Linked DNA regions of Rudanella lutea DSM 19387. The protein of the gene in region 3 interacts with the protein of the main gene of each other region in a pairwise test. Links are inferred from orthologs where the notes say so. Each region holds a gene or a part of one and is shown on either strand. Other genes may lie near its edges. The genes, in order: RUDLU_RS0123255, RUDLU_RS0121545 and RUDLU_RS0116910.

Region 1 (10,153 bases), 1.6 Mb from region 3 along the record:
ACGCACCCCTTCTACGTTATACACTTCGTCGGTTGGGCCGGGGGTATCGAAGCCCAGCAACCAGGAGGCCCCGCAGCCCCCTCCGCGTACACCCACCCGAAGACCGTATTCAGCCGGAATCTTCTGATGGTTTAAGGTATTTTGAATTTGGTAGTGGGCTTCGGCCGTAATCCGAACGGGTTGATCAAGCATAGGTAGTTTTCCGGAAGGCCTCCAAAACAGGCCCTCTAGTCAAAGTTATTTATTTTTGCCCAAACAAGCAGACTGAACAAATGGAGTTAATTGCTGACTTACTCAAGTTAACCATACCGGCCGCTCTGGTTTTATACGGTATGTTTCTGACCGTTAAACTGTTACTGGAACGTGAAGCAGCCCGGCATCAGAACGACGTGAAAACCCGCTATACCGAAGCTGTAATTCCGATCCGGTTGCAGGCCTATGAGCGAATGATTTTGTTTCTGGAGCGAATCAGCCCCAATCACTTGCTGGTACGGCTCAACGGCAGCGCGACCACCGTACTCGATTTCCAGCAGCGCCTGCTGGCCGAAATCCGGGACGAGTACAACCATAACCTCTCGCAACAGGTGTACATGAGTGAGGTCGTCTGGGATCAAATTCAGAATGCGATGAACGAGGTCACGATGCTTATCAATCAGGCCTCCGGTGATACGTCGCCCGAAGCCCCCGCTATCGACCTATCGAAGCGAATTTTTGAGCGGATTGTTCAGCGCGACACGCAACCCACCGCTGCCGCAATTCGGGCAGTAAAAGAAGAAATTCAGCAGTTGTTTATGTAGACTCCTCCCCTCCGCCGAAGCAGGCTACGGGAAGAATACCCATTACAACCTGCTACGGCGTGAGTCAATGCGCAACTGGCCCAAATACGTCTTTTGAAAGCCGGAGGGCTTCATCAAGCGCGGCCATATTGAGCCCCTCAACCCCTACCAACGGGATAATTTCTTCGGTTGGCAGATTCCCCGTAAGGTCGTCGGCCGCCATGGGGCACCCGCCAAACCCGCGCAAAGCCCCGTCTATTCGGGTCACCCCTGCCCGTAGGCAAGCAGCTACCTTCGGGCGGGTTTCACCCGGTCGGGTATGCAGGTGAGCGCCAAATTCTACACCGGGAAATCGAGTCAGCAAATGCCGGAATAACGACTCAATTGCCGCCGGTGTCGATGTACCCACGGTATCCGACGGGGCAATGATTCGCACACCCAGATCAACAAGCTTTTGTGTGAACAAACCAACCCGTTCAGGGCTATAGGGGTCACCATACGGGTTTCCAAAACCCATAGATAGGTAAACCACCAGCTGTTTGCGGGCCTGCTGGGCCATCCGTTGCATCTCGGCCAAATCGGCAAGAGCCTGGTCGATACTCCTGTTCGTATTGCGTTGCTGAAATGTTTCGGATACCGACAACGGAAACCCGATGTACCCGATCTGATCGTGGGTGAGTGCCTCGGCCGCTCCGCGCAGGTTGGCGACAATGGCCAGCAGATGGGTGCGCGTTGTGGTAAGGTCGAGCCCGGCCAGTACGTCGGCGGTATCAGCCATTTGCGGAATGGCTTTAGGCGACACGAAGCTACCAAAATCAAGCGTGTGAAAGCCGACCCGAAGCAGGGCATTCAGATAGCAGATTTTCAGGTCGGTGGGTACAAGATGCGGCAGGCCCTGCATGGCATCGCGGGGGCACTCAACAAGGTGCATAGGCAAGCAACAGAAACAGATGTAAGGTTTCTGCACCTAAAACGGCCAATCGACACAAAAAGTTAACCAGTTCAGGCAGGCGTTGGCAAACGCAGGGTGGTGCCAGCTCCCTCTCCGGTTACGGCAGCAGCCACTTCATCGGCGTGGCAAATCACCACCCGCGATACGCCCTTGTCGAGCGCATTAAAGGCATTGTCGAGCTTCGGAATCATGCCTTTGTTGATGGTGCCAGCCGCCTTGTGTTCGGCGTACAGGTCGGGGGTAAGCTTGCCCATAACGCTATTATCATCGTCGGGGTTGGCCAGTACGCCTTTCTTTTCAAAGCAGTACACTAACGTAACCGAAGCCCGCCCAGCCATATCAACGGCAATAGCCGACGCCATTGTGTCGGCGTTGGTATTCAGTATGTTACCTGCCTCATCGTAGGTCAGGGGTGCGTACACAGGCGTGAGGCCTTGCCTCAGGAAGTACAGAATCTGCCCCGAATCGACCTCAATCACATCGCCTACAAACCCATAATCGATCTCTTTGACGGGCCGCTTACGGGCCAGTACCGTACCAGCATCGGCACCGGTAAGCCCAATGGCATTGACTCCCAGTGCCTGTAATTGGGCCACTAGTTGTTTGTTTACGAGGCCACCATAAACCATCGTCACCACGTCGAGCATAGGGCGATCGGTAATCCGCCGTCCATCGACCATGGTTGTCTGCACCCCTAATTTCTCGGCCACCTGGGTAGCCACTTTCCCTCCGCCATGAATCAGGATTTTATCGCCGGGCAGCCCCGCAAACGCGGTCAGAAACCGTTTGAGTGCATCCGGATTGTCGACCACATTACCACCAATCTTGATTATAGTCAGTTGGGTACTCATGAAGAAGTTAAGGTTTTGGGTTTATGGTTTTCGTTTGCCATACACGCCTACAAAACAGCAAGATACGTGAATAAATACGGAACAATGCATAATGAACAGAGATTTACCTTACTGATTATCAGACCATTCATTCTACATTATTCACTGTACATTATACAGTCAATTTCGGCTATACACCTGGCTGTGCGAAGCGCGTGGACGTAGAATTACAGCGTAAGCAGAATTTCTTTCAGTACCGCCTGCGCCGACCATTCGCGGTTGGCTGCCTGCTCAATCACCAGCGACTGCGGGCTGTCGAGCACATCGTCGGACACTTTCACGTTCCGACGCACGGGCAAACAGTGCATAAACTTACCGTTATTGGTCAGCTGCATCTTATCCATAGTTACCATCCAGGCCGGGTTTTGCGTAAGCACCTGTCCGTAATGCGTGTACGACGACCAGTTTTTACCGTAGATAAAATCGGCTCCTTCGAAGGCTTTCTCCTGATCGTACTCAACGCGTGCGTTGCCGAGGTACTCGGGGGCCAGTTCGTATCCGGGGGGGTGCGTCACAACAAACTCAATTTCTCCAGCATTGGCCAGCGGATTCATCCATTCACAAAATGAATTGGCAACCGCCTGCGGCAATGCTTTAAAATGCGGGAGCCACGTCAGTACCACCTTAGGGCGGGCCGGCATGGCATAGGCCGCTTTTGCCTCGGCAATGGTGATACAGTCGGCCAGCGATTGCAGCGGGTGCCGGGTAGCCGACTCGAGGTTCACAATGGGTTTACCTGCATACTTCCGAAACTGACTCATCACCAGCTCGCGGTAGTCTTTATCGCGGTCTTTCAGCTCGGCAAAGGCCCGAATTCCGATCACGTCGCAGTAGCGCCCAATCACGGCTGCCGCTTCCTTCACGTGTTCGGCTTTGTCGCCGTTCATGATAACGGGGTGGCCTTCAATCATTTCTTCCATTTCAAGCCCCCAGCTATCCTGCCCGACGTTCATAACCATCACGTTCATACCCAGATTCTGAGCCGCTTTTTGGGTACTCAGCCGGGTACGCAGACTCGAATTGAAGAAGATGAGGCCAATGGTTTTGTTTTTGCCGAGGTGCGCATCTTCAAACGGATTGGCTTTCACATACAGCCCCTGCTTAACGAGGGCGTGAATATCAGTGACGTCGGTGGGGGAAATGAAATGCTGCATAATGAATCGTAAACCCAGGAGACGAACACCCGTCAACGACAAGCTCAATTGGTAGCCCGTGTTCTCCTGTGTTGGTAAAAGTGTTTTTGTCAGGAATATCGTTACGATTGAACGGCCAGGCAAACGCTCAGAGCCTCCAGAAACTGATCGGCTTCGGCCTGTCCAACGGCCAGTGACGGCAACAGACGAACCGTGTTTTTGCCTGCTACCCCCGTAAAAATATGGTGATCGTACAGCAGTGTATTCCGTAGCGACTCCACCGGAAAATCGTACTCGATTCCGATCATGAGCCCGCGGCCACGCAACTCTTTGTAGCCGCCAATCTGCCGGATACCATTCATGAGGTACTCGCCCATTCGGGTGGCATTGTCGATCAGGTTTTCGTCGCGCATGATGTCAAGAACCGCGATGGCTGCCGTGCAGGCCAGGTGATTACCGCCAAACGTGGTGCCTAGCAAGCCGTAACTCGCCTTGAACTTGGGTGAAATAAGAATACCTCCAATCGGGAAACCGTTGCCCATGCCTTTCGCCATGGAGATAATATCAGCCTGAATACCGCTGAACTGATGCGAGAAAAACTTGCCGGAGCGACCGTAGCCACACTGCACACCGTCCAGAATAAGCACGGCACCTGTTTCGTCGCAACGCTTCCGCAAAGTTTGCAAAAACGCATCCGAAGCCACCTGAATGCCCCCTACTCCCTGAATTCCTTCAACGATCACCGCGCAGGCTTCGTCGGTAATTCCTTGCTGGGCAGCTTCGGCATCATTGAACGGCAAAAAGGTAACGTGCTCACTGTAATTGACCGGAGCCACAATAGCCTTATTGTCGGTAGCCGCCACAGCACCAGCCGTGCGACCATGAAACGCCTTACTAAACGCAATCACTTTTTTGCGGCCGGTATGAAACGACGCCAGTTTGAGGGCATTTTCGTTGGCCTCGGCCCCCGAATTGCATAGAAACAGGGCATAATCCGGGTGTTCCGACATCTCACCTAACTTATCGGCCAACTCCTGTTGCAACGGAATCCTGACCGAGTTCGAGTAAAACGAAATTCGGTTTAGCTGCTCCGTCAGGGCCTGTACATAACGCGGATGCGTGTGCCCTACCGAAATTACGGCGTGGCCACCGTACAAGTCCAGATAACGATCTCCCCTGGTATCCCAAAGGTAGCTGCCCAACGCCCGAACGGGTTCCACATCGTTCAGCGGGTACACATTAAATAACTCAGCCATCGGCAGTAGAGGGCGTCAGCCGTCAGTACGACTGCGCACATTTCATGTTTCGCAAAAAAAGAAGAACAAGATTACGGATTTTTAGGGGAATAAGGGCTAAAAAAAGCAAAAAGGAAGCACTCGGGCCTCCTTTTTGTAAACTTGACAAGGCCAGCCGCCCGGCCGCCCTTCCCCTATACACGCACCAGAAATTCGCGCAGAATTCGAAGCGACTCCTCGGGTTGCTCTATCATACCCAGATGCCCGGCATTGTCCAGCCCCACAAACGCCCCTTTGTCATTGAGCAGATCGGCCATTTGGGTGCTTTTCTCAAACGGAACGAGGTTATCTTCTTTGCCGGCAATCACGAGTATTGGAAACGACGCATGTTGCAGCACCGCCGAACGGTCGGGTCGGGCGGCAATGGCACGTACACCCGCAGCCAGCGCATCAGGAGGCAGCTGTGAGCCGATTTCGATACGCTTGGCAACCTGTTCGCCCAGCGCTTCACGATGCGACGATGCCACCATTTTGGGTACCGTCTCTTCGACAAAAGCCCGGCTACCCTGCTGCTGAATTTGTTCAATAGCGGCCTGCCGTTTCGCTTTCCGTTCGTCATCGTCGGCGAAGACCGTCGAGTGAAACAAAACCAGCCCACTCACCAGCTCGGGGTGATACTCGGCAAAAGCCAGAGCAATGTATCCACCCATCGAGTGCCCTATCAGCACTGCCTTGTCGACCTGAGCTGCCTGCAGCATGCTGTACAGATATTCAGCATAGGCTTCAATGGTAGTATGGTTGGCAAGGGCTGAGAAATCGGGTTTGATCAGCTGATAATCCTGAGCGAGTTCGGTGTACAAGGAGTCCCAGATCGACGCATCGACCCCGTGCCCATGCACCAGCACCACTGTTTTTTTCTGATCCATACGGTTTTGATTGAGTGATTGAGTGAATGAGCGATTGAGTGAATAGGGCCAGAGCGTTTCACACAATCATTCACTCCATTATAAGTTAATGCACAATAAATAATGTACAATGGAAAAAGCTCAATGCGCTGGTCATCATCGTTTTCACTATTCATTCTACATTATACATTTCATTCCGATTCAATACATAAAACATACAAAAACAAAGCGCCGGGTGGCCGCACGAAGCCAATCTTCATGCGATCACCCGGCGGCTCTCTGGTGGATTCAGGTCTTCAGACCGACACGGTCGCGTGTCTGAGCCTTCGGTTATCGCAACAGATCAACCAAAATCAGTACCAGACCTACAATCAGGGCAATAACACCCAGCGGGCTGGCTACGCCAAGCAACATCAGGATCAAACCGGCAATGGCAATGATAGCCCCCAATGTGAGCAGGCTCTTCGCCATTGGCTGGTCAGGAGCCATCTGCTTCTTGATCTTTTTGTCGATCTTCTTCACCATGGTCCGCTCCATCAGGTTCATTTTCTTGGCAGCCGTGTTTGATACAGGTGCCATGGTTGCCTGCTGAGTGGTGGCGTCGAGCATGGCGTTGATCTTAGCCATTTTCTTCTGCACCCGCTTGTCGGCCATTACCTCTTTGTTACTGGCAACGGCTTCGTTCAGCTGCGCCCGAACCGTAGCCAATTGAGCTTGTGGAGCCACTGGTGCAGCGGGGGTTTCCACGTCAGGCGTTGCTACCGGAGCCTGCACGGCTACCGGTGCTTCATTCTGAGCAGGCGCAATGGTTTGTACAGCCTCCGTTTTGGTAACCGTAGCAAACTTTTCGGCAGGGGTGCGCTGAATGGTTGCATACGGACGGCTGCAGGCAGTGAACAGGGCCGTTCCGGCCACGAAAAGGGTGATTCGTTGGGCAAAAGTTTTCATCAGATAACGTTTTTGTTTAATGGTGAACTACTCAGATTTCACCGGTCTAACAACGCCCTGATGACTTTGTTGCTAACAAATGACGCAGTTCCGAAAAAGCGAGGAAACGGTCCAGATTAGGCCGCAGCCGACGTATCGGACCACCGCAACATGCCCTGAAACTTCGAATCGCCAAATTTCTGGCGCGCGTAGTCGAGCGATACCGTAAACTCCTTGATGCCGGGTTGCGACGGCAACTCGTACATGGCATCCAGAATGATGGATTCGCAGATCGAACGCAGGCCCCGCGCCCCCAGGTTATAGGTGAGCGCCTGATCAACGATAAAGTCGAGCACTTCGTCGGTCCATTTCAGCTCAATACCTTCCATTGCAAACAGTTTATTGTACTGTTTCGAGATGGCGTTTTTGGGTTCGGTCAGGATCTGAAGCAGAGCCTTACGATCGAGGGGTTCAAGGTGAGTCAGAATAGGCAACCGGCCGAGCAATTCGGGGATGAGGCCGAACGATTTGAGATCCAGCGCCGATACGTACCGCATCAGGTATGACTTTTCGGAGCTCTCGTGGAGCCGACGCTCGCCCGAGAACCCAATGGGCCGTGAGTTGACGCGCTTGGCAATATGCCGCTCAATGCCGTCGAAAGCTCCTCCACATATAAACAGAATGTTTTCGGTGTTGAGGGCAATCATCCGCTGATCGGGATGCTTACGGCCACCCTGCGGGGGCACGTTCACCACCGATCCTTCGAGCAATTTAAGCAATGCCTGTTGTACCCCTTCGCCACTGACATCGCGGGTAATTGAGGGGTTATCCGCTTTGCGCGCAATTTTGTCGATCTCGTCAATGTACACGATACCCCGTTCGGCCGCATCGACATCATAGTCGGCTGCCTGAAGCAGGCGGGTCAGTATCGTTTCCACATCCTCGCCTACGTATCCGGCTTCGGTAATCACGGTGGCATCGGCAATGCAGAAGGGCACTTCCAGAATCTTGGCAATCGTGCGGGCGAGGTAGGTTTTACCGGTACCGGTTTCGCCCACCATCAGAATGTTCGATTTTTCGATCGTTACCTCATCGGCCGACTTCGGCTGCATCAACCGTTTGTAGTGGTTGTACACAGCCACCGTCAACGCTTTCTTGGCCTCGTCCTGCCCAATCACGTACTGATCGAGGTGCTTTTTCATGTCGACCGGCTTGATCAACTTGATATCAACCTCTTTAGCCTCGGTCCGTTGCGGCTTCATTTCCTGCAACACCACCTGATGCCCCTCTTCAATGCAATAATTGCAGATGTGGGCATCCAGGCCAGAAAGTAGCAGCATGACCTCATTTTTGCGTCGGCCGCAGAACGAACAGTTAATATTTGGCATGAATACGTGTCTATTTCGGGTAGAAAAATGTGATACGGTAACGGAGCGTTGATATTGTTTGTTAACCGAAACCGCACAAAAAAAGACCTGATGCGAATCAAGTCATAATAGGCTAACAAAAATAAAGGCATCGTGCCGAAAACCCAAGTACCTGTTTATCCAAAGGGCAGCTACAGAACGGCCTCTTCTGCCCCCTCCACATCGGCGGTTGCCTGCACCACACCCGTCACAATCAGGTATTGCGCAGCAGCATACGTACTCATAACGATCAGGCTGGCAACAGGCAACGGGAATGCAAACTTATTTAACGCGATAGCCGAGTCGGAGAGCATAAACAATACGGCCCCCGCCACTACCTGTCTGTAATTAGCCTCGGTCACAGCCTCCCGGCGCATGGCCGCCATGATGCCCATCAGCGCAATACAGACTACATAACCCACTACCGGGCCAAGTAATCCGGTTGCACGCAGCGGCTTGTACAGATACAGCAGAAATCCGGCCGAATACAATCCAAACGGAATGGCCCGAAGCGCAAACTGGCGAGCCGACAAGCGCACTCCGGCATCGCTAAGTTGCCCCCAAAAAGAGGCTATATAGGCCAGTTGCATAAACAAAAACGACCCCAGCCCCACCACAAACAAGTCGATTTCCCGAATCATCAGAAACACATCGCCGAGCAGGGCAAATACCATTCCGACAAACAGCCACCGCACGGGTCCGCTCTCCTGCCAGTGTGCCCGTTTAAACACCACCCAGGTCATGAGCGAGAGCATAATGAGCGGCTTGCATACGTAATGTAACACGGGTATGCGCAGTAGGTCGCCCGTGATTTCGAGAGCCGTTACGAGCAACAACCAGATAAAAAGCGGACGAGAAATCATACCGGCCAATGAAGAGCAGTTGTGTAAGCCTGCAATTTGGGCCCATCCATCCACATAAACAACATCTCGTTTTTCCTGATCCAGTTCGCGAAATTCCATCTGTCTACCATCGTGCAAAAACGCTCAGTACTGGACATTAGATGTTGGACATTAGACGTTAGACCTTCCTATATAAAGGTAGTAAGTCTAACGTCCAGTGTCTGAAGTCCGAAGGTCCAGTACCGAGGCAAAAACGCTTAAACATCCGGTTCGATATTGAGTTTGAACAGATTAGTACTAAGTACCAACCGTACACTTCACCGATGATCCGCTTACTGACCGCCCGGGTTTGGCGTCGCCTGTACCAAACCCCTACCCTTCTGACCATTCTCGTTGGTCTCGTTTTAGTCACGTACCAATTCGTGATAGGCTCTCTCCCCCAAACGCTTCAAGTAGGTTTTTGCGCCTTTATGCTCGCCGTTGCGGGTATCCCACACGGGGCTCTCGATCATTTGGTCGAACACGAACGATCCATCCGGCTCCACAAACCGTTTTCGTTCAGGCGGTTTATCGCTAAATATTTGCTCACGATGGGCCTCTATGCACTTGCATGGCTATTTGCGCCTGTGCCTTGCCTACTGGTTTTTCTTTTGATCTCAGCCTGGCACTTCGGCGAAACTGACCTAAACAACGCCCCTCAAACACCGTACTGGCTTATCGCCCGGCTTGCGGCTGGCGGCTTTGTTCTGGGGTTCATTCTTTTAACCCATGCCGACGAAACAAGCCCGATTTTGAGCCGCATCGTGCAGGCCGACGCTCAGGTTATGCAGGTTTGGCAGTTTGCTGCCGATCGGGCCGGGGCTGTTTTACGCGGTTGGGCTACGCTAATTTTAGTGTTGACCATGCTGGCTTATAGCCATCACCCAATTTCACTCAATGGTGCTCGAATCATGCGTTTGCTCACCATTCTTTTACTGGCTTACTTTTTACCTTTGCTGCCTTCATTTATGTTGTACTTCGGTGGTTGGCACGCCCTCTCCTCATTTGCTACCCTTCAGAATTTCCTGCCTGTAAATAACCAAAAACC
Region 2 (10,192 bases), 1.2 Mb from region 3 along the record:
CACCGACGACCAGATCATCAGGTCGAGCGTAGAGCCGTCTTCATCTTCGGGGAAGAGGGTAAAATATTTCACATCCAGAAACCGCGACGTTTTATCGGCCCGTTCCAGAAACCGGCCCAGCCGCCCGAAATGCCAGGCCTCGTTGCGGGTCACGGTAGCGTCAATCACGCCGTAAAACAACTGCGTACCATTGCGCACATCGGCCAGAAAATCCTGCATCCGGTTCTGCGGCCAATCGGTATGCTGACTACCGGCATCGCGCACCATCAGGTACAGCTGATTGAGGTTTTCCCACATCTCTTTTGAGATGGTTTCGCGTACGGTGCGGGCGTTTTCGCGGGCGTTGCTCAACGACGACACAATCGAGTTGGGGTTTCGCTTATCAAACGTCAGAAACTCGATTACGTTCTCGCGTGAGGGCTCCGTGAAGTACTGGTAAAACAGGTAATTGTCGGCCGTAGCGATCAACAAAGGCTCCCACTGCTGCGCTACGTTGGGGGGCAAATCGAGGGCCAGATTGAAATTAACGCTCATAAACCGGGCGTAATTTTCGGCCCGCTCGATGTAGCGGTTCATCCAATAGATAGAGTTGGCAACGCGGCTAAGCATAACAGTAAAGTTTACGGTTTGCAGTTTACAGTTTTCAGTGCAAAAACCGGCCAAGCTATGCCCGTTTTTTGCACGCAAACCCACTTTTAGGCATAACTGTAAACGTTAAACCCTAAACTGTAAACTTCTTTTAGTCGGCCCACACCTTGGTGCCTTCGGTGCAGTTTTTACACATCTCGATCTCGGAGCGCGAGCGGAGGAGTGTTTGCCGGAAGTCGGCATAGGCGGGGCCTTGCCAGAGCGCCCGAAACGATTGCTGCTGCAAATCGCCCAGCCGGTGGTGGGCATCCTTATCGAAACAGCACGGCACCACCAGCCCGTCCCAGGTGATGACGCACGAATGCCACATTTTCCAGCAGTGGTTGTCCATACCGCTCTTGATCCGGTAGGTTCCGTCGGGTTGCGGGGCATAACGGCTGTATTGGTCGAGAGTTGGAATGAGCTCGTTGCCGTGCTCGTAATCATAGATTTGGGCCGTTTTCAAGGCAACCTCATCCACGCCCAGCTCACGGGCCAACTGCCGCACCTCGGCAATCTGATGCTCGTTGGGCCGCACCACCAGAAACTGAAACACGATATGGGGCGTGCGCGACTTAAGTTCTTTTTTCCAGCGGACGATCTGCCGGGTACCTTCAATTACCTTCTGGAGCTTACCTCCCACCCGGTACTGCTGATACACCTCCTGCGTGGTTCCGTCGATGCTGATAATGAGCCGGTCGAGACCCGACTCCACCGTTTTGCGGGCGTTGGCCTCGGTCAGGTAATGGGCGTTGGTGCTGGTGGCGGTGTAAATGTTGCGGTCGGCCGCGTAGCGCACCAGTTCCAGAAACTGCGGATGCAGGTAGGGTTCGCCCTGAAAGTAAAAAATGAGGTAAAGCAGGGTTTCGTGCAGCTCGTCGATGGTGCGTTTGTACAGCTCCTCACCGAGCATACCCGTGGGCCGGGTGAAAGAGCGTAGGCCACTGGGGCATTCCGGGCAACGCAGGTTACAGGAGGTTGTCGGTTCAAACGAAATTGACATGGGTAATCCCCACGCTTCGGCCCGGCCCGTCTGCCGCGACCGGTAGTAACTGGCCAGTACTTTGAGCGCATTGGCCACCCGCCGGGGAGTCAGTTTCGATACAAAGTTCAGGCCATCACGCAGGTTACCGCCCAGAAAGTCACTTTTCATAAGAAGGTTTCTTACGTTCCCTCAAGGGCAGCTGGCTTCGGATTATTGTGCACGAAGTACCGCCTGAATTTGAAAACTCAATTGGGGGATCTTGTTCATACCCACAACCCAAACGATAGAATAGTTCACACCGATATAAAAAGCCATTCTTGAGGTAGAGTCACCACTCCAACCCGACTACTCCTTCGCCGGGGTCGTGTAAAAGTCGTAGGTAGCTTTGGCAATGTCGGCAATGAGCTTCTCGTTCGTGGCCTCGTTCTCCTGCGAGTCGGCCACGAAAACGCTGATGATCACGGGCTCACCATTGGGCAGAAATAACAAGCCAATGTCGTTGGTAGCGGCCGTCAGGCCTGCTTTGTTGGTACCCGACGAGCCCGTTTTATGCGCTACCACGGTACCGGCAGGCAAGCGGCCTTTCAGCCGGTTCACACCCGTATTCGTTTCGCGGAGGGTCTGCCAAATGAAGTCGTAACTACGTTTGGAGAGCCGCTTACCCTCGGGATCATAAAACGTTTGCAGTGTCTTGCTTGCGGCTTTGGGCGTGGTCCAGTTCTGAAACATATTGTCCCACTCGGCCTGCATTTCTTTCTCGGCAAACCGGATGGCAATCTCCTCAACGCCATTTTCTTTGATGTACGTTTCTACGGCTTTGGGCGAACCCAGCAACCGGATCAACACGTCGCATGCCACATTATCGCTCTGAGAAACCGCATACTGAATGAGCTTGGCGATGGAGAAAAGTCCCCCGTTCGGGTTCTCGTCGCGGAGTGGGCTCCATAAATCGGGCAGCAGGTCGTCTTTCCGAACCTCCACGGTTTGGTCCAGCGTAAACCGCCCCTTATCGACCTGCGCCAGCACGGCCAACCCAATATGCAACTTGAATACGCTCTGCAACGGTAAACGTCGATCTCCGTTCAGCGACAGCGTGTCTTTGCCATCGTTGGCAATAATGGAAACGCCCACCACGGCCTTTTTGCCCGCTACAATCCGTTGAATTTCCGTTCGTAACGGGTCTGTGTTTCGGCCCGATGGCTGGCAAGCTACCACCACCCAAACCAGAAGGGCGAAGGTGAATAACTGTTTCATAAACAGGTTAGAGGTGGTGGGAGATTGACGGAGGAGAGATTTAAGCTGCAGCACCCGCCATCATGGTCATGTACAGATTGGCCCCGTAGCCGCAGATGATTAGCAACAATGCCCGATCAAACGACGAAACGGTATCCTGCGCAAAGTGAACGTCGTAATTGTAATTCATTTTTTGCCATTTAAACGTCGGGCGGAGTTCCATAAGAATCGTTTCCTGCTCATTTTCGAGCACAAAATGGTAATTCCAAAAGCCCTTCATGCGCAATCGAACCGTTTGGGTTGCGCCCGTTTCGCCGGTCAGTTTGATGATGATATGCCCTTTCCAGTTGAAGGTAATATCGCCCCGATCCACGCCATCGACGAATACATCGAAATTAGAGCTCCAGATATTTCGCGACTTAATGACCACCTCCCGCCCATCTACAGTAGCCGAAGCCGTGCTGGAAAACCAGCTTTCGTAGGCGATGGTTGAAAGGGCTTTTCCTTCCTGATCTGTTATCGTAAAGTTGCCCCGGCCTGAGTTAGAAGTGAGCTGAAAGTTCATGTATAAGACGTTTCTGAGAATCGGTTTTTAAATCAATCACCAAACCACTTATTGAGTCGATCAGGCGCCGGTTGAGGAAGCCGACCGATTGCCGGTAAGTTGCAAAAAAATGGCGTACGAGTTTTGATTGGTTGAGTTTAACGAACAAAATCCCCCGCTCACCGCAACCGGTACACCCGGCAGTTTTCTTCTTCGAAGGTGAGGTAGCCCGCCGGCATACCGGGGATTGAGTCGGGCGGGGGGGCTGTCATGCCAGCTACAAAGGCATAGGCCGGATCGTCAGCGTGGGTCCAGGCGATGTAATCGGCGCGACCCGGCTCCAGAATCCAGCGCACAGCCTTGCCGCCAATCTCACTCCAGATTTGCTCGGCAAACAGACGAATCCGGCTGATGGCCTCAAACTGCTCCATATTGTCGCCCCACCGATACGGGCCGTGCGTCACCTTGTCTACCTCACCGTCGTCGTTGATCTGAAATACGTACAGCTTGGTGTATTCCTCATTGGCTCCGCGCTCCTGATGCAGATTACGCACCTCAAACCCAAGCGATACGTAACTGGGCATATCGGTCAGAAACAGGGCCACAAAGTACCGGAACAGGTTGCCGGTGCGGTAAAACTCGTCGAAACGGGGATCGTCTTTATCGGCCGTCATGACCGTAAAGTTGGGGGCAAACCGCCGGGTGCGGAGCCACTCGTCGTAATCGCTGAGTCGTTTCTGAAACAGTACCGAGCCCACCACGCACGATTGCAGATCGCCCAGGGTCGAGTCGGCATCGATGGCTTCGAGGTGGTCGGGTTCGTTGCCGTAAGCCATGGTGTTGGGCGGGGCCAGGAACGTCTCGGCAAAAAAACCAAAATGCGGCACGCCCTGCTTCTGAATGTGATGCTTTACGGCGCGCAGGGGATCGTAGTAAGCATCGGGTTCGGCGGGTACCCCCGTGGGGCGTAGCTGCACGTGGGCCATGTCGCCCCGCATAAAATCGAAGTTATACGCCCGCTGGCAGGTCAGGTATCGGTCGCAGAGGTAATTCCAGGCGGGCAGATTAGGCCGTTCGAAGTCGAGTTCCCAGTCGCGGTTGTCGTCTTTGCTATGGTGAAACTTGTAGCGTGCCAACGGGCCAAATACCCGCGACATAGGCTCGGGCCGGTTGAAGGCGTACTGATACCAGATTTGGCCGTACTCGTCGGTCACAAAATCGTTGGGCACAATGTGCAGCCCCCGGTACGGCGGAGCCATGGTCATGGGCAGCGTTTCGTAACCCTGCGCCGTAAGGTGACTGATGAGTTTGAGCCGCCGGATGAGCCGCCCCGTGTAGTCGCCGGGCGGGCCAAACAGAATCGAATGGCGCTGCTCATCGGTAAGCAACGGGATGTTGTGCGCGAAGAAAACCTCTTTGGTAAACGAAAGCGGTGTGCCGTCGGCGGCTCCTTTAAGTTTCAGAAACTGCCAGATCACCTCTTCAACCTGCCGGTACACGCTTTCGGTATGGTTTACGAGCCGGTAGCCTTCGCGGTGTACCCACTCAAACAGATTGGGGTGCACCAGAGCCATTTCGGAAAAGCGGTCGGTGTGCGGAATCACGTCCATACCGACAGTCCGGCCCAGCGCGTGAATCAGGTTGACAGCCACTTTAAGCTGCTTCTCCACGGTGTCGAGGGCGGGCACAAACCGGGCCAGATCGACACTGAAAAACTCGGGGTTTATCTGCCAGCTCACCATGCCGTACAAACTACCCACCACGCCCGGCTCCCAGATGGGCAGCAGGTGGATACTATCGTGGCAGGCCGGCAACGTAAGTACGTAGTTGATCACGTTCCAGAACGAACCCACCGTACGCACGTTTACGCCTACCATATTGGCTTTTTTGAGCCAGGTTCCGTCGGGCTCACTAATGGCGGGGCTCGGAATGGTTTCGGCCGGATCAAGCGCCCGGCGCAGAATGTCGTTACCCAAACGTTTGTGCAGAATATCCAGCGTTTGATACACCGAGAAACGAACCGCCGTTTGCGGCAATAGTTTCGGCACAAACGACTGCTGACCGGCCTGAAACCGGTCGAGGTAGGCGGCAAAATGCTGTTGCCAGTCGGCTTGAAAATCAGCTACAGAGGTTGGCATAGAGACAAAGATAAACAGCATGGCGTATCTTTGACGGCACCGCTGACCGAATTTACCATGCCTGACGAATTTCGCTTTCACCACCCGATTCGGGTACGCTGGTCTGAGGTAGACCCCTATCAGGTTGTTTTCAATGGGCACTACCTCAATTATTTCGACGTAGCCATTACCGAGTATTTCCGCAACCTGGGTATGCGTTTTACCGACCCGGCCACCATTGGCGGGGCCTTTTACGTCCGCAAGGCTACGCTGGAATATCTCGCACCGGCTTTTTTCGACGACGAGCTGCGTATTGGCGTCCGGGTAAGCCGGTTTGGCAACAGCAGCCTTCCGTTTCGTTTAACTATAGACCGGGCGGGCCAACCATTGGTCACGGGCGAGATCATCTACGTTAACACCGACCCGGCTACGCGCCAGCCCGCCCCCTTGCCAGAAGCTGTTCGGCTGGCTATTGGGCAATTTGAGGAGTTTTAAGACCGAGTTGACTCTACATATAATGAGTGAAAGAGTGAATAAATACGAAGCGGCTCCGATATGCACAATCCACTGAAAACTGAAAACCATCAACCGAAAACGCTAAACCACATTCCGTTCATGAAGACTCTCCTTTTCTGGTGTCTGCTGTTGTGCATTTCGCCCACGATATGGGCGCAGCGGTCGGGTTCCGTAAAAATCCACGCCCATAACGACTACGAAAAACCGGTTCCGCTCATGGCCGCCCTCGAAAACCGGGCCGACTTTATCGAGGCTGATATCTGGCTGGTAGATGGCAAGCTGATGGTTGCCCACGACCGGAAAGACATAAACCCGGCCCGTACGCTCGACTCGCTTTACCTGAACCCGATTGTGCGGCTGTTTGCCCAGAACGGGGGGCGTATCAGCTCCGACCGGACGTACCGGCCCGCGCTCGTTATTGACCTCAAAGACAAATTCGATGATATCTGGCCGGTATTGCAAGCGCGGCTGGCGCAAAACATCGACATTTTTAACCCCTTCTCGAACCCCAACGGGATTCAGGTGATTATCAGCGGCAGCCGACCCAAGGTGGAACGCATGATTGATTACCCCCTGTTTGTGCAGTTCGACGGGCGGCCGACCGAGATTTACGATGACGAAACCGTCCGGCGGGTGGCGCTCATCAGCGATAGTTTCTACAATTATTCGCGCTGGGACGGCAACGGCGACCTGCCCGACGCTGACCGCGAAAAACTGAAACGCATGATTCGGCGGGCGCACGACCAAAACAAAATGATCCGGTTCTGGGCCACGCCCGACAACCCAAACGCCTGGAAACAACTCCGCAAACTGGGCGTTGACGTTCTCAATACCGACAAAGTGGCCGAGTGCCGCAAATCGCTGTAATCAGACGCTATGACCCCTCCTATTCGAATTGGCATTATCAATGTATCGGACCGCGCCAGTGCCGGTGTCTACGAAGACATTCCGGGCAAAGCCGTGGTCGATTTGCTCAACCAATACCTCACCTGCGCCTGGGAACCGGTTTACCGGGTTATCCCCGACGAGCAGGATCAGCTTTCTGCCGCGTTTATCGAAATGGCCGACGTACAGGAATGCTGCCTGATTGTAACTACTGGCGGCACAGGCCCGGCCCCCCGCGACGTGACGCCCGAAGCCACCGAAGCCGTTTGCCACAAAATGCTGCCCGGTTTCGGCGAGCTGATGCGCCAGGAAAGCCTCAAATACGTTCCGACGGCCATTTTGTCGCGCCAAACGGCGGGTATCCGGGGCAAAACCCTGTTGCTCAACCTACCCGGTCGGCCCCGCGCTATTGAGCAATGTCTGTCGGTGGTGTTTCCGGCCATCCCTTACTGCATTGACCTGATCGGCGGCCCCTTCCTGACCACCGACGAGACAGTGATGCCTGTTTTCCGGCCGAAGGGTTAAACCACCCCCTTGCCCCCTCCTGAAAACAGGAGGGGGTAGCTTACCAAACAATCACAAAAACTATAGGTATCTTTTTGTTATTCAACACTGACTCATGATTCCACCTCCTTATTTCAAGGAGGGGATCAGGGGGTGGTAAAAAAAGGGCCGCCCTCATCAGGCGGCCCTTCTCTATTCAGGGGTGACTATTAATTGTTTCGGGCGTCTTTCACGGCCGAGTCATACTCTGCTTTGGCCGAGTCAAGCTCCTGCCGTTCTTCTCTGATGTCGCTGGTGTCACCTTCAGCTCTGGCTTCGTTCAGGTCTTCCTGCTCGTCCCGAACTTCCTCGGCTTTGTTTTCTGTTTTCGAATCACAGGCCACCTGCGTTGTCACCATCAATGCTGCAAGAGCCAGTGCGCTCATCCACTGTTTAGTTTTCATCTTTCAGTTCGTTTCGTAAAAGCGGACAATCCGCTGTTTGTACGATTAGTCGAACTACTTTCCCGGCTGTAAGGGCCAAAAAGCTGAGCGAACGGCCCTATACGTCAGCGCTTGACCCACCAGATTAGCAGGCCCGTTACACTCACTACGGCCGTCGCCAACGCCATCACAATCCACAAAATCTGGGTCACCGGACCACCAAACCGGCCGAAGTGCAGTTCTTCGAAAACGTGTTCCAGTTTGTATTCGGCATCCGCTTCTTCGGCCCGAAACACCTTCTGTTGGGCTCCTGTGAGGGCATCAAACTCCACAGCGGCCGTAAACCGCCCCAGCATCCGGTTGCTTTCGGGCGTGTTACCGCGCACCACAAGCGGGCGGTCGGGCGCTTCGGGAAAGGCGATGAGGTCGGGCGTCAGTTGCGGAATCGCCTGTTGGCTCCGTGTCAGATACGCATCCACCGTGGTGATGGTTGGCGGTGTTACCTCGGTTTTGGGTCGCTGCGGTCCGTTGCCAAACGACCGTTCAAGATGCTCCCAGTGGAAAAACACCCCGGTAGCCCCCATCCAGGTCATAAATAGCAAGGCCACTACACCGAGGTATTTGTGCAGATCAGCGTACACAATCCGGCGCGATTTGTTCCAGCGCACCCCCATCGAAAATACACCCAACAATGATTTGCGGTAGTACCAGGCTCCCGTTAGCACCGAGCCCAGCAGGCACAAGCCCACCAACCCCATGATGTAGCCACCGTAAGGCTCCCAGAGCAGACTCTCATGGAGTTCGCGCATCCGGCGCACAAACGCCTTTTCGCGTTCGCGGGTGCCCGTTACTGCACCTGTGTACGGGTTCACGTACACCCAAATCCGTTCCCCTTTTTCTTTCAGCTCAACGCGGGTAGCCCGGTCGGGTTCGCCAGCGTACAGGCGCATGTTGAGCAACGTAGCCGAGGGGTATTGCCGCCGGGCCGAGGCCAACAGCACATCGGCCGGTTGGCGGGCCGCGCCAGGCCGGGCCTCGCCAGGCCGGGCCTCGCCAGGGGCCACCGTGACGACACCGGGGTTGAGCCAGCCGTCCACCTGACTGTCGAGCACCAATACCGAGCCCGTGAGGGTAAGCATCAGAATAAATAAACCGGCGGTAAGTCCCAGAAGCCGGTGAATACGGAAAACAAGTTTATCAGTGAGCATGAGGATGTAAGGAATTGAAAGGGCAATATAAGCGAAAGACCCCCACAAGGCATTAGCGAATTTTAATTCCTGTTGTCCTGTAAACTAAGATGCCTTTTACTATTTTCCGACAAAATTTAAGACGCGACCCACCGGGCCGTCGGGCGTCTCCTGGTCCAAACAGCCCGTAAACTGTTTGGACTGGACGACGTTTATGCCGAGTCCGGTATTGCCCCTGTACCAATGAAACGTTCTCCCCTTTTCTGGTCGGCCCTGACCGCTGCCTTACTCTCTGGCGGGCTCATGAGCTGCAATTCGACGGGTAAACCGGCCGATGCAACCGCCACCGAGACCACCACAAGCCCAGCCGAAGCGGGCGCTGCTACGGCCAACACCGCTGCCACCGACGGCACGGCGATTGACACCACGGCCTCAGCCGGTGCAGGCGACCCGACGGCGATTCCGGCAGGCAAAATAGCCGATGCCGCGACCATTATTGGCCGCAAACAGGTGCCGGTGCTATGCTACCACCAGATTCGCGACTGGAAGGGTACGGATTCGAAAACGGCCAAAGATTACATTGTGCCCCTGGCTACGTTTGAACAGCACATGAAAATGCTTGCCGACAGCGGGTATCATACCATTCTGCCCGACCAACTGTATGCTTACCTGACCACAGGAGCCAAACTGCCCGAAAAACCAGTGATGCTCACCTTCGACGATGGCGACCTGACGCAGTACACCAACGCCCTGCCGGTACTGAACAAGTACGGTTTCAAAGGGTCATTTTACATCATGACGGTAGCCATTGGCCGACGGGGTAAGCAGCATTACATGGACAAAACCCAGCTCAAAGACCTCTCCGATAAGGGCCATACCATTGGTGCCCACACCTGGGATCACCAGAACGTAAAAAAACTGACCACGGCCGAGGACTGGAAAACACAGCTGGAAGAACCCAAAACGAAGCTGGAAGAAATCACGGGCAAGCCCGTTCGGCACTTCGCCTATCCATTTGGTTTGTGGAACGAGGCCGCCCTACCGGAAGTTGAAAAACGAGGCTACCTGACCGCGTACCAACTGGCCGAGAAAAAAATGAATCCGACCGACCCACTCATGACCATCCGCCGGATCATTGCGGGCGGTTACTGGTCGGCCAAAACGCTCAACGG
Region 3 (9,966 bases):
TCGGAGCACCCACTGGCCGAGGCCGTGGTTGAGCATTTGAAAGAGGCCGGTGTGCGGCCAGGCGCGGTATCGCCCACCCGATTCGAAAGCCTCACGGGTCGGGGTGTGCAAGGTACGGTTGAGGGCGAAACCTACTGGATCGGTAACGGCCGACTCATGCGCGAGCAGGGCCTGGCTACCAATGCAGCCGAGACGCAGGCGGCACAACTCCGGCAACAAGCCAAAACGGTGGTGTACTTCGCCGACCAAAATCAATTGCTGGCCCTGATTGCCATTGCCGACCCGATCAAACCCACGTCGGCGGCCGCTATTCAAACGTTACAACAACGGGGTATCTCGGTGCATTTGCTTACGGGCGACAACCCCGAAACGGCTGCGGCTGTCGCCAAGGCTGTCGGCATACGTGAGTTTACGGCCGAGGCCATGCCCAACGACAAAGGGGAGTTTATTAAAGCCTTGCAGGCAAAGGGCAAGGTGGTAGCAATGGTAGGCGATGGTATCAACGACGCGCAGGCTCTGGCTCAGGCCGATGTGAGTCTGGCGATGGGCAAGGGGTCGGATATTGCGATGGACGTAGCCAAAATGACGCTCCTCACCTCCGACCTCAACAGCGTACCCAAAGCCTTGTTGTTATCGAAGCGTACCGTACAAACCATTCGGCAGAACCTGTTCTGGGCGTTTGTGTACAACCTGATCGGCATTCCGATTGCCGCCGGCGTACTGTACCCAGCCTTCGGGTTTCTGCTCAACCCCATGCTCGCGGGGGCTGCTATGGCGCTCAGTTCGGTTTCGGTGGTTACCAACAGCCTGCGGTTGCGAAGCCTGCGGTTATAGTCTGAAAACGTTCAAAGATGACATCTCGTTTGGAGAGATGTCATCTTTGAACGTTTTCAGACTATGCGTTGGCTAGAGATGTCATCTTTCCAAACAAGATGACATCTCTAGCCAATGGTAACAGTAAACGTAGCTTCGAAGACCTCGCCAACGCCCACCTGCTGAATCGCTTCTTTTTGCGGGAACGGCACCGGCTCACCCACCGAATCGGCACAACCAAGCCAGGGCTCAATACACACAAATGGCGCACCGGGCTTGGCCCAGATGCCCAGATACGGAAACTGGTCGAATCGCACGGTTACGGCCCGGTCGTGGTTTTTGCTTCGAATCTGCACCGCACGCGAACGCAAACTCTTGATCACCAGCGCGTCCTTGTCGAACAAGTGTTTGGTGAGCGGAATCCGGTTGTCAATCTGTTCAATTGGCTCAGTTTGGCCGGTAAAATACCCTTCGGGCGAGAGCAGATGGGTCTGCAACGGCTCGGTGTACGCAAACTCAAGCCAATAATCGGTTAAATCTTCATTGGCACCAAACGGCACGTTAAACGCCGGATGCGCCCCCACCGAGAAAAAAACCGGGCGGTCATCGGTGTTACGAACCCGGTACGTAACAGCCAACGTGGCCCCCTCAAGTGTGTACACAATCTCAAACACAAATCGGTATGGGTACGACGCCCGCGTCTCTTCAGAGTCGGTCAGTACAAACCGGGCCATCGACTCGGTCTGCTCGGCAAGAGCAAACACCGACTGCCGCGTGAAGCCATGACGACCCATCGGGTAGGCCTGCCCATCCACCCAAATCTGATTGTTCAGGCATCCACCCACCACCGGAAACAGATTTGGAGCGTGCCAGCCCCACACGGCTGGGTCGCCCTGCCAGAGGTGCTCAGTACCCGAAGGCTTATGAAAAATAGACGTAAGCTCGGCACCCTGCGGCCGGATATTGACAGAGAGAATGTCGTTAAATAGCATAAAGCATCTATATAAAGTTAAGAGTTGGCTGACGCAGGCCCACGGCTTACGCTTCACCAACTCTTAACTATTAACCACCGGGCGGCCCCGTCTTACCGTTTAACTCTTTATTAGAATTTCCAGCGTACAAACGCTTCCATAGCCTCGTACTCAGCCAGGCCCAGGCGGTTGTAGATAGCAGCGGTACCCCGGTTGCGTTCTTCGGCGCGTTGCCAGAACTCCCGCGAGTCGGTACCCTGATACACCACGCCGTCTTTTTGCGACTGATGCTTGAAGATACCCAAACGTTTTTTCATCACCTGATCGGGCGACATCGGGACGGCCATCTCGATTTCGCTCACATCCCACTCGGCCCAGGCGCCCCGGTACAACCATACCCAGCAGTCCTTCATGAAGTTTTTGTGCTTCAGCCGGCGTACGGCTTCCATGATAGCGTCGAGACACACCTTGTGCGTACCGTGCGGATCGGCGAGGTCACCGGCGGCATAAATCTGATGCGGCTTGATTTTCTCGATCAAATCCATCACCACTTTCACGTCGTCTTCGCCGAGCGGCTTCTTCTCCACCTTACCCGTTTCGTAGAACGGCATATTCAGGAAGTGCGCATTTTCGACGGGAATACCCACAAACCGGCAGGTCGCTTTGGCTTCGCCCATCCGAATCAGGCCTTTCACGTGCCGCACTTCAGGTGTATCCATTTCGCTGTCTTTCTTCAGACGCAGCGACGTAGCGGCATCCTGGAAAATACGCGTTGCTTCGGGGCTATTGATGCCAAATTTCGAGTTGAAGTCGACCACATAATCGGCAAATCGCAGAGCCTCATCATCGGCAACGGCAATGTTGCCCGACGTTTGGTAGCCTACGTGTACCTCATGTCCCTGATCGTGCAGACGCTGGAACGTACCGCCCATCGAGATAATATCGTCGTCGGGGTGCGGGCTGAAAATGATACAACGTTTCTGAGCAGGCAGGGCGCGCTCGGGGCGGTTGGTATCATCGGCGTTGGGCTTACCGCCGGGCCAGCCGGTAATGGTATGCTGCAACTGATTGAACACATCGATATTGATGTCGTATGCCTGCCCGTACTGAGCCAGCAGGTCGCTCATCCCGTTATCGTTGTAATCGCGGTCGGTGAGTTTCAGAATCGGTTTGCCCAGTGTCAGCGACAGGTGCGTAACCGCCTTCTTAATCATCTTGTTGTCCCACACTACCGTATCGACCAACCAGGGTGATTTCATCCGGGTCAACTCGGAGGCCGCTGCTTCGTCGATCACAAACAGCACGTTGGGGTGCGTTTGCAGGTACGAAGCCGGGTTGGTTTCGGTTACGGTACCTTCAACCGCCCCGCGAATCACGGGGGCTTTGCGCTCACCCCAGGCGAGCAGCACTACGCGTTTGGCAGCCAGGATACTCGCAACCCCCATTGTAATAGCTTTGCGGGGTGTGCGGGGCAAACCACCAAAATCGCCCGAGGCAGCCGCCCGTGTCGAGTGGTCGAGCATCATCAGGCGGGTATGCGAGTTGATGAGCGACCCCGGTTCGTTGAACCCAATGTGGCCGTTCCCCCCGATACCGAGCAACTGAAAATCGAGCCCGCCCGCTTCGGCAATCATCTCCTCGTACCGCTTCACAAACTCAGCTACTTTGTCGTAGCGGATAGTGCCGTCGGGTACGTGGTAGTTTTCAGCCGGAATGTCGACGTGGTCGAATAGCTGCTCCCGCATGAAACGCCAGTAGCTCTGCAGCGAATCGGGCTCCATGGGGTAGTACTCGTCCAGGTTGAACGATACGACATTGCGGAAACTCAGTCCCTCTTCGCGGTGCATCCGAACCAATTCGGCGTAGACCGTCTTAGGCGACGATCCGGTGGCTAACCCCAGAATGCAAGGTTTTCCTTCCCCTTGCTTTTGCCGGATCAGATCCGCGATTTCGTGGGCTACTGCCCGCGATGCGGCCTTGGCATCGGCATAAATGTGGGTGGGAATTTTTTCGTACGTAATGGCCGAATGTACCGGTCCATTATTGACAGACTGATTGTTAGGTGCATCCGCAACGGGCGAATCAGTGATCATGAGGGAATGTAGATTGGTGATTTACGGGGCAAAGTTCCACAAAATGACCAAACTACTGAAATACTATTCACAAAATTTAGGCAAACAAAAAGGTCTACCCCGTAATCAAGGGCAGACCTCCGTATAGCAAGTTGCTTATTATCAGCCGTTACACCGGCACGGCGTAGTAATACATCCGTGAGCTTCCCGGATACATACCGATCAGCATCAGACCTTCGCCTTCTTTCACGTTAGCCATGATCGTTTGCAGGTCTTTCACAGTTTTTACATTCTTACCGTTGGCTTTCACAATGATGAAACCTTCTTCAATATCGGTTTCAGCCAGTTTGCCGTCAAGAATCTTCTTCACACGCACCCCACCGCTCAGGCCAGCCTGTTGCAGCTCGCGGGCGCTGATGTCTTCAAACTCGGCTCCTAACGTACCAAGCGATGCCGTAGCGGCCTCGGCTTTTTTGATCACGTCGCGGCCGCCGTTGCGGTTACGAAGTTCTACTTTGAAATCGCGCTCGGTACCACCCCGGTTTACCGTGACGTTGATCACATCACCCGGACGACGGCGACCAATGATCTCGCGCATTTGGGCGTCTGAATCAACCGGCTGACCTTCCATTTTCACGATCACGTCGCCTTTCTGCAAGCCAGCGGTTTTAGCAGCTCCATTGTCGACCACATTATCGATATAAATACCCCGGCCCACTTTGGCGTTCAGTTCGGCAGCCCGTTTGCTGTCCAGCTCAATCGGAAGAATACCAAGGTAGCCACGCTGTACGTTACCGTACTTCAGTAGGTCGGCCGTTACTTTTTTCACCAGCGACACCGGTACGGCAAAACCATAGCCACTGTAATAACCCGTTGCCGAGGCAATGGCCGAGTTGATACCTACCAGTTCGCCACGCAGGTTGACGAGTGCCCCACCCGAGTTACCAGGATTGATGGCTGCATCGGTCTGAATAAACGATTCGATGGGCGTGTCGGCGTTGCGGTCATTACGATCTACGTTCTGGTTCAGAATACCGATACCACGGCCCTTAGCACTAACAATACCAGCCGTTACGGTCGACTCCAGGTCGAGCGGATAACCAACGGCTAACACCCATTCGCCCAGTTTCAGGTTGTCTGAATCGCCCAAGGTAATGGCGGGCAGGCTACCACCGGCTTCCACCTTAATCACGGCCAGGTCGGTGAGGGGGTCAGTGCCAATCACTTTGGCTTTAAAGCTCCGCTTGTCGGTCATCACCACCTCTACCTGATCGGCATCCTGCACCACGTGGTTGTTGGTTACGATGTAGCCGTCTTTCGAGATAATTACGCCCGAACCGGAGGCTTGTCCTTGCTGACGGCGGGGTTGCCGGGGCTGTGCGCCACCAAACTCATCGCCGAAGAATTCGCGGAAAATATCCGGAACCTGCTGCTGACGAACCGTGCGCGTTACCGTCGTGCGAATGTGTACCACCGTTGGGGTGGCCGACTCAGCGGCATAAGCGAAATCGCCCGGTGCGCTCGTCCCGTTGCCCGTGAGGGCGGCTAACCGACCCGTAATGGTCGGGGTCGACGACTCATTGAATACAACATCCCGCTTGTTAAAGCCAAGGAAGTTGTAGGCCGCCAGGGTGATTGCACTCGATAAGATGGCAATCAGCGTCAATACTTTCCAGTTGCTTTTCATTAGTTTTTGAGGGTAATGCATTGTCGGTGATCCGACAGGTTGTCTTCATAGCTTGCTCATGTCTGTGAGTCACGAGCTACTCAGCAAAATAACGGAATCCTGGGGTCAAAAAATTCGTGGACAAGTGGGTACTTAACAATTATTAACAAGCGATTGTTGAGCCAAATTTACCATGGGCCACCCCACAATTATCCACCTCCATACCCGCCCCACCCGCCGTATGCGTACCCGGTCGCAGAGAGCAAAACCGTATGGCCTCGCCCCCTGCGACCGGGTACAGTCACGGTTCGGTTCCGATTAACCGCCAATTTCAATTTGCCGGGGTGGCTTGGGTTTAGCCTCCTCACGCTTCGGAATCTCGATGCTCAAAATTCCATCGGTATAGGTAGCCCGAATCTGATCCACGTCGACCGAGTTGGGCAGCATAAACGTCCGTTGAAACGATGAATAGCTAAACTCCCGGCGCGTGTACTTTTCGTTCGGTTTCTCTTCAGTCTTATTCTCCTGATACGCTGAAATCGTCAGGTTCGTATGGTTCAGGCTCAATTTAAAATCCTCTTTTTTCAGGCCAGGGGCCGCTACCTCAATCCGAAAGCCATCGGTATGTTCGGCTACGTTTACGGCTGGTACACTATTGGGCGCCTGTGTGCTCTGGCTGAAGAAGTCGTTAATTTCACGACCCAGGGGGCTGTTCATGCGAAACGTTTCGATCAACGAGGGGAACTGGTTAGAGCGGGTTAAAGCGTTCATGGTACTGGTTTGATTAACGGTTTCTGTATTTGTTATCTACCATCGGTTAGTCAAGTTTTGTACCAGCCCTACTATACGGCCAAATTGACACGATAAAGAGCCTCTCACTACGCCAATTGGGTCATTTTGACAGAAAGCCCGGCCTATACTCCACAAAAAAATGCCATGTGTTTGGGCACATGGCATTCAGGGTATCATACAGTTTGAGCTACGTCTACTTGGCATCGAGAAGCTCAAGGGCTTTCTCGGCAGCTGACTGTTCCGCTTTCTTTTTGGAATAGCCGCTACCCGTGGCAAAGGGTTCTTCGTTAATCACGATCTGCGCGATAAACTCCCGGTAATGGCTATTCCCTTTCTCGGCAATAATATCAAACCGTACTTCTTTACCTTCACGTTGCGCCCACTCAATCAGGCGACTCTTGAAATTGGCATTGTTCTGCACCAGCGAGTCGATATCGTAGTGCGACAGCAGGTTCTTCAGGATAAACCGGCGAGTAAACCGGAAACCTTTATCGAGATAAATGGCACCAACCAGAGCCTCCAGCGCATCGCCATACATAGAGGTACGGGCGGGCAGACTTTTAGTACGGGCCCCGTCGTACTCGATGAGCCGGTCGAGGCCGATTTTGCGCGAGATACCGTTAAGCATCTCCCGGTTCACAATCCGCGACCGAATTTCGGTCAGAAAACCCTCGTCTTTGTACGGGTATTTTTTGAATAGAAACTCAGCAATGACCATACCCAGTACGGCGTCGCCAAGGTATTCAAGTCGTTCGTTCGACTCGCGAAAGCCTACAATGACCGTCTCCCGGGAGGCCGACGAGTGCCGTAGCGCCAGTTGGTACAGGCGCAGGTTCGACGGATTTTCCCCGATAATATGGGCGACAGCATTCTTTAACTTTTTCCGTTTGTCGGCATCCTGCGAGCGGAAAAGGTTCAGAAACGTGGCAAAGTAGCTACGAGGCAAAGCGAGTTGCACTTAGTCGGAAAGTTTACGGAAAATAACCGATGCGTTATGCCCGCCAAAACCGAATCCGTTGCTCATGACCGTGGTCAGCTTGCGGGGCTGGGCCTGATTGTACGTCAGGTTGAACCGGGGGTCAATCTCAGGATCGTCGGTAAAGTGGTTGATCGTTGGAGGCACAATCTGGCGTTCCAAAGCAAACAGACAGGCAATGGATTCCACCGCCCCGGCCGCTCCGAGAAGGTGGCCAATCTGCGACTTGGTCGAACTAATGTTGATGGCAAAGGCATGGTCACCAAAGAGTTGGTGAATGGCCTTCAGCTCCTGCGGGTCGCCTACGGGCGTCGAGGTGCCGTGTGTGTTGATGTAGTCAATTTCTTCGGGCTTGATACCGGCATCATCGAGCGCATCGTGCATACCCAAACGGGCACCTAACCCATCGGGGTGCGGGGCCGTAATATGAAACGCATCGGACGACATGCCCCCGCCAATCAGTTCGGCGTAGATTTTGGCGCCCCGTGCTTTGGCATGCTCATACTCTTCCAGAATCAGGGCACCGGCGCCTTCACCCAGTACAAAACCGTCGCGGTCTTTATCGTACGGGCGAGAGGCCGTCATGGGGTCATCATTGCGTTCCGAGAGGGCCCGGTTCGCGTTGAAACCACCAATACCGGCTTTGGTGACGGCGGCTTCGGAGCCCCCGGTCACGCAGATATTCATGCGGCCCAGACGGATGTAGTTGAACGCATCGATCATCGCGTTCAGGCTCGACGCACAGGCCGATACCGTCACGTAATTGGGTCCGCGGAAACCATAGCGCATCGAGATTTGGCCCGGTGCACTGTCGGCAATCATGCGAACAATAAAGAACGGATTGATCCGAGGAGTACCGTCGCCTTTGGCGTAGTCGATCACCTCGTCTTCAAACGACTTCAGACCTCCAATACCCGATCCCCAGATAACGCCGACCTTGTTTTTGTCAATTTTTTCCAGGTCCAGCTTCGAGTCCTGCACTGCCTGTTCGGCCACAATCAGTGCGTAATGGGTGAAGGGGTCCATTTTGCGCGCATCCTGACGAGGGATGTACTGAGTAACGTCGAGCCCTTTCAGTTCGCAGGCAAACTGGGTCTTGAACTTGCTCGCATCGAATTTGGTGATTGGGCCGGCACCACTGGCACCAGCGGCCAAGCCATCCCAAAACGTGGGCACATCGTTACCGATGGGGGTGAGGGCACCAAGGCCCGTAACTACTACTCGTCGGAAGGTCATACAGGAAAACTGCAGATGGAATAATAAGAAGAAAACAGGCGCTACGTGTTTGAGTAGTTAAGCTTTCGAAGAGAAAACCTAAAGACTCAAACAGGTAGAAGGCCCTGTGCAGGCTTACTTGCCAGCGTTTTCTTCGAGATAGGTGATCGCCTGACCAACGGTGCCGATGTTTTCGGCCTGATCGTCAGGGATAGAAATGTTGAATTCTTTCTCAAATTCCATGATCAATTCAACAGTGTCAAGCGAGTCGGCCCCCAGGTCGTTGGTGAAGCTTGCCTCAGGCGTAACCTCAGACTCTTCGACACCTAATTTCTCAACAATAATGTTCTTAACTTTTTGTGCAATTTCTGACATTTTAGTAGTCAATTGGGGTTGAAAAACGGCACAAAGAAAACCATTTCCCCTATCATTGTCAAACAATTTTTTTGTAGCCTGGGCGTTAATACCTATGCCGTAATTAAATATAAATTATTGATTTATAGTAGTTTATATATTGACTATAGAGTTTAATCCTACACCGTCTACTAAAGCCTCTTTCCTACCAAACCGTACTCTTTGGTGCACAAAGCGCCGAATCGGGCGGCTATACGAGGGCTTCGATACCGAACTACTGAGTTCCTAAAATCCGTTGCACCTTTGTATGCCTCAATAGGCTACCAATACGTATGATCCAACTTTCGAAGCTCCGCCATACTGATTCGCCCAACTTTTTTTTGATGGCTGGTCCCTGCGCCATTGAAGGCCGCGACATGGCTCTGCAAATTGCCGAACGCATTGTTACCATTACCGATAAGCTACGAATTCCGTACATTTTTAAAGGTTCGTACCGCAAAGCCAACCGAACCAAAGCGAACTCGTTTACGGGCATCGGTGATGAATTGGCCTTGTCGATCCTGAAGGAGGTTGGTACTACTTTCAACATCCCAACGGTGACCGACATTCACGAGTCCGACGAAGCCGCTATGGCTGCTGAGGCTGTCGATGTGTTACAGATTCCGGCTTTTCTGTGCCGCCAAACCGAACTGCTGGAGGCTGCCGCCCGCACCGGTAAGGCCGTGAACATCAAGAAAGGCCAGTTTTTGTCGGGCGAGAGTATGCATTTTGCCGCCGAAAAAGTCCATGCTATAAACCCGGAAGCTACGGTGATTCTGACCGACCGGGGTAACTCCTTTGGCTACGGCGACCTGGTTGTCGACTACCGGAATATTCCGGCCATGCAGTCGTTTGGTGTGCCGGTTGTGATGGATTGCACCCACTCATTGCAGCAGCCCAACCAGTCATCGGGGGTCACGGGTGGGAAACCGGCCCTGATTGCTACCATTGCCAGGGCGGCCATTGCCGTTGGGGCCGACGGCCTTTTCATCGAAACGCACCCCGATCCATCCTGCGCCAAGTCAGACGGTGCCAACATGCTCCCCCTCGATCAGTTAGAAGCCTTGC

Evidence for each region.
Region 1: the proteins of RUDLU_RS0116910 (region 3) and RUDLU_RS0123255 interact in binary tests that used the Escherichia coli proteins (3 or more experiments, as listed by UniProt). The link is inferred for Rudanella lutea DSM 19387 from one-to-one orthologs.
Region 2: the proteins of RUDLU_RS0116910 (region 3) and RUDLU_RS0121545 interact in binary tests that used the Escherichia coli proteins (3 or more experiments, as listed by UniProt). The link is inferred for Rudanella lutea DSM 19387 from one-to-one orthologs.

What each region holds. Positions count from the first base shown.
Region 1 is NZ_KB913013.1:5,657,667-5,667,819, reverse strand. The notes cover bases 4,047-6,939. They hold RUDLU_RS0123255 (alpha/beta fold hydrolase), read right to left. Parts: upstream 5,913-6,939; coding sequence 5,181-5,912; downstream 4,047-5,180. Other genes in these bases: RUDLU_RS0123250 (hypothetical protein), read right to left, coding at 6,222-6,839; RUDLU_RS0123260 (aspartate aminotransferase family protein), read right to left, coding at 4,047-5,007. Also shown: RUDLU_RS0123285 (iron-sulfur cluster assembly accessory protein), read right to left, coding at 1-192; RUDLU_RS0123280 (DUF7935 family protein), read left to right, coding at 273-797; RUDLU_RS0123275 (hydroxymethylglutaryl-CoA lyase), read right to left, coding at 862-1,707; argB (acetylglutamate kinase), read right to left, coding at 1,779-2,579; RUDLU_RS0123265 (Rossmann-fold NAD(P)-binding domain-containing protein), read right to left, coding at 2,786-3,772; more of RUDLU_RS0123260, read right to left, coding at 3,874-4,046; ATP-dependent Clp protease ATP-binding subunit ClpX, read right to left, coding at 6,956-8,206; RUDLU_RS28025 (lysoplasmalogenase), read right to left, coding at 8,377-9,186; RUDLU_RS0123235 (Brp/Blh family beta-carotene 15,15'-dioxygenase), read left to right, coding at 9,390-10,153. UniProt on the Escherichia coli protein: The physiological role of BioH is to remove the methyl group introduced by BioC when the pimeloyl moiety is complete. It allows to synthesize pimeloyl-ACP via the fatty acid synthetic pathway through the hydrolysis of the ester bonds of pimeloyl-ACP esters.
Region 2 is NZ_KB913013.1:5,243,822-5,254,013, reverse strand. The notes cover bases 4,361-7,292. They hold RUDLU_RS0121545 (acyl-CoA thioesterase), read left to right. Parts: upstream 4,361-5,584; coding sequence 5,585-6,001; downstream 6,002-7,292. Other genes in these bases: mog (molybdopterin adenylyltransferase), read left to right, coding at 6,899-7,292; RUDLU_RS0121540 (phosphatidylinositol-specific phospholipase C/glycerophosphodiester phosphodiesterase family protein), read left to right, coding at 6,122-6,889; RUDLU_RS0121550 (alpha-amylase family protein), read right to left, coding at 4,361-5,527. In the rest of the region: RUDLU_RS0121570 (alpha-E domain-containing protein), read right to left, coding at 1-609; RUDLU_RS0121565 (SPASM domain-containing protein), read right to left, coding at 740-1,780; bla (class A beta-lactamase, subclass A2), read right to left, coding at 1,958-2,866; RUDLU_RS0121555 (hypothetical protein), read right to left, coding at 2,907-3,410; more of RUDLU_RS0121550, read right to left, coding at 3,569-4,360; more of mog, read left to right, coding at 7,293-7,432; RUDLU_RS0121530 (DUF1090 family protein), read right to left, coding at 7,621-7,854; RUDLU_RS0121525 (PepSY-associated TM helix domain-containing protein), read right to left, coding at 7,959-9,041; RUDLU_RS0121520 (polysaccharide deacetylase family protein), read left to right, coding at 9,264-10,192.
Region 3 is NZ_KB913013.1:4,077,109-4,087,074, reverse strand. What follows is about bases 7,261-9,966. They hold RUDLU_RS0116910 (acyl carrier protein), read right to left. Parts: upstream 8,881-9,966; coding sequence 8,641-8,880; downstream 7,261-8,640. Other genes in these bases: kdsA (3-deoxy-8-phosphooctulonate synthase), read left to right, coding at 9,192-9,966; fabF (beta-ketoacyl-ACP synthase II), read right to left, coding at 7,273-8,526; rnc (ribonuclease III), read right to left, coding at 7,261-7,272. Outside these bases: RUDLU_RS0116945 (heavy metal translocating P-type ATPase), read left to right, coding at 1-834; RUDLU_RS0116940 (aldose 1-epimerase family protein), read right to left, coding at 942-1,805; nagB (glucosamine-6-phosphate deaminase), read right to left, coding at 1,916-3,877; RUDLU_RS0116930 (Do family serine endopeptidase), read right to left, coding at 4,026-5,543; RUDLU_RS0116925 (Hsp20/alpha crystallin family protein), read right to left, coding at 5,841-6,293; more of rnc, read right to left, coding at 6,508-7,260. UniProt on the Escherichia coli protein: Carrier of the growing fatty acid chain in fatty acid biosynthesis.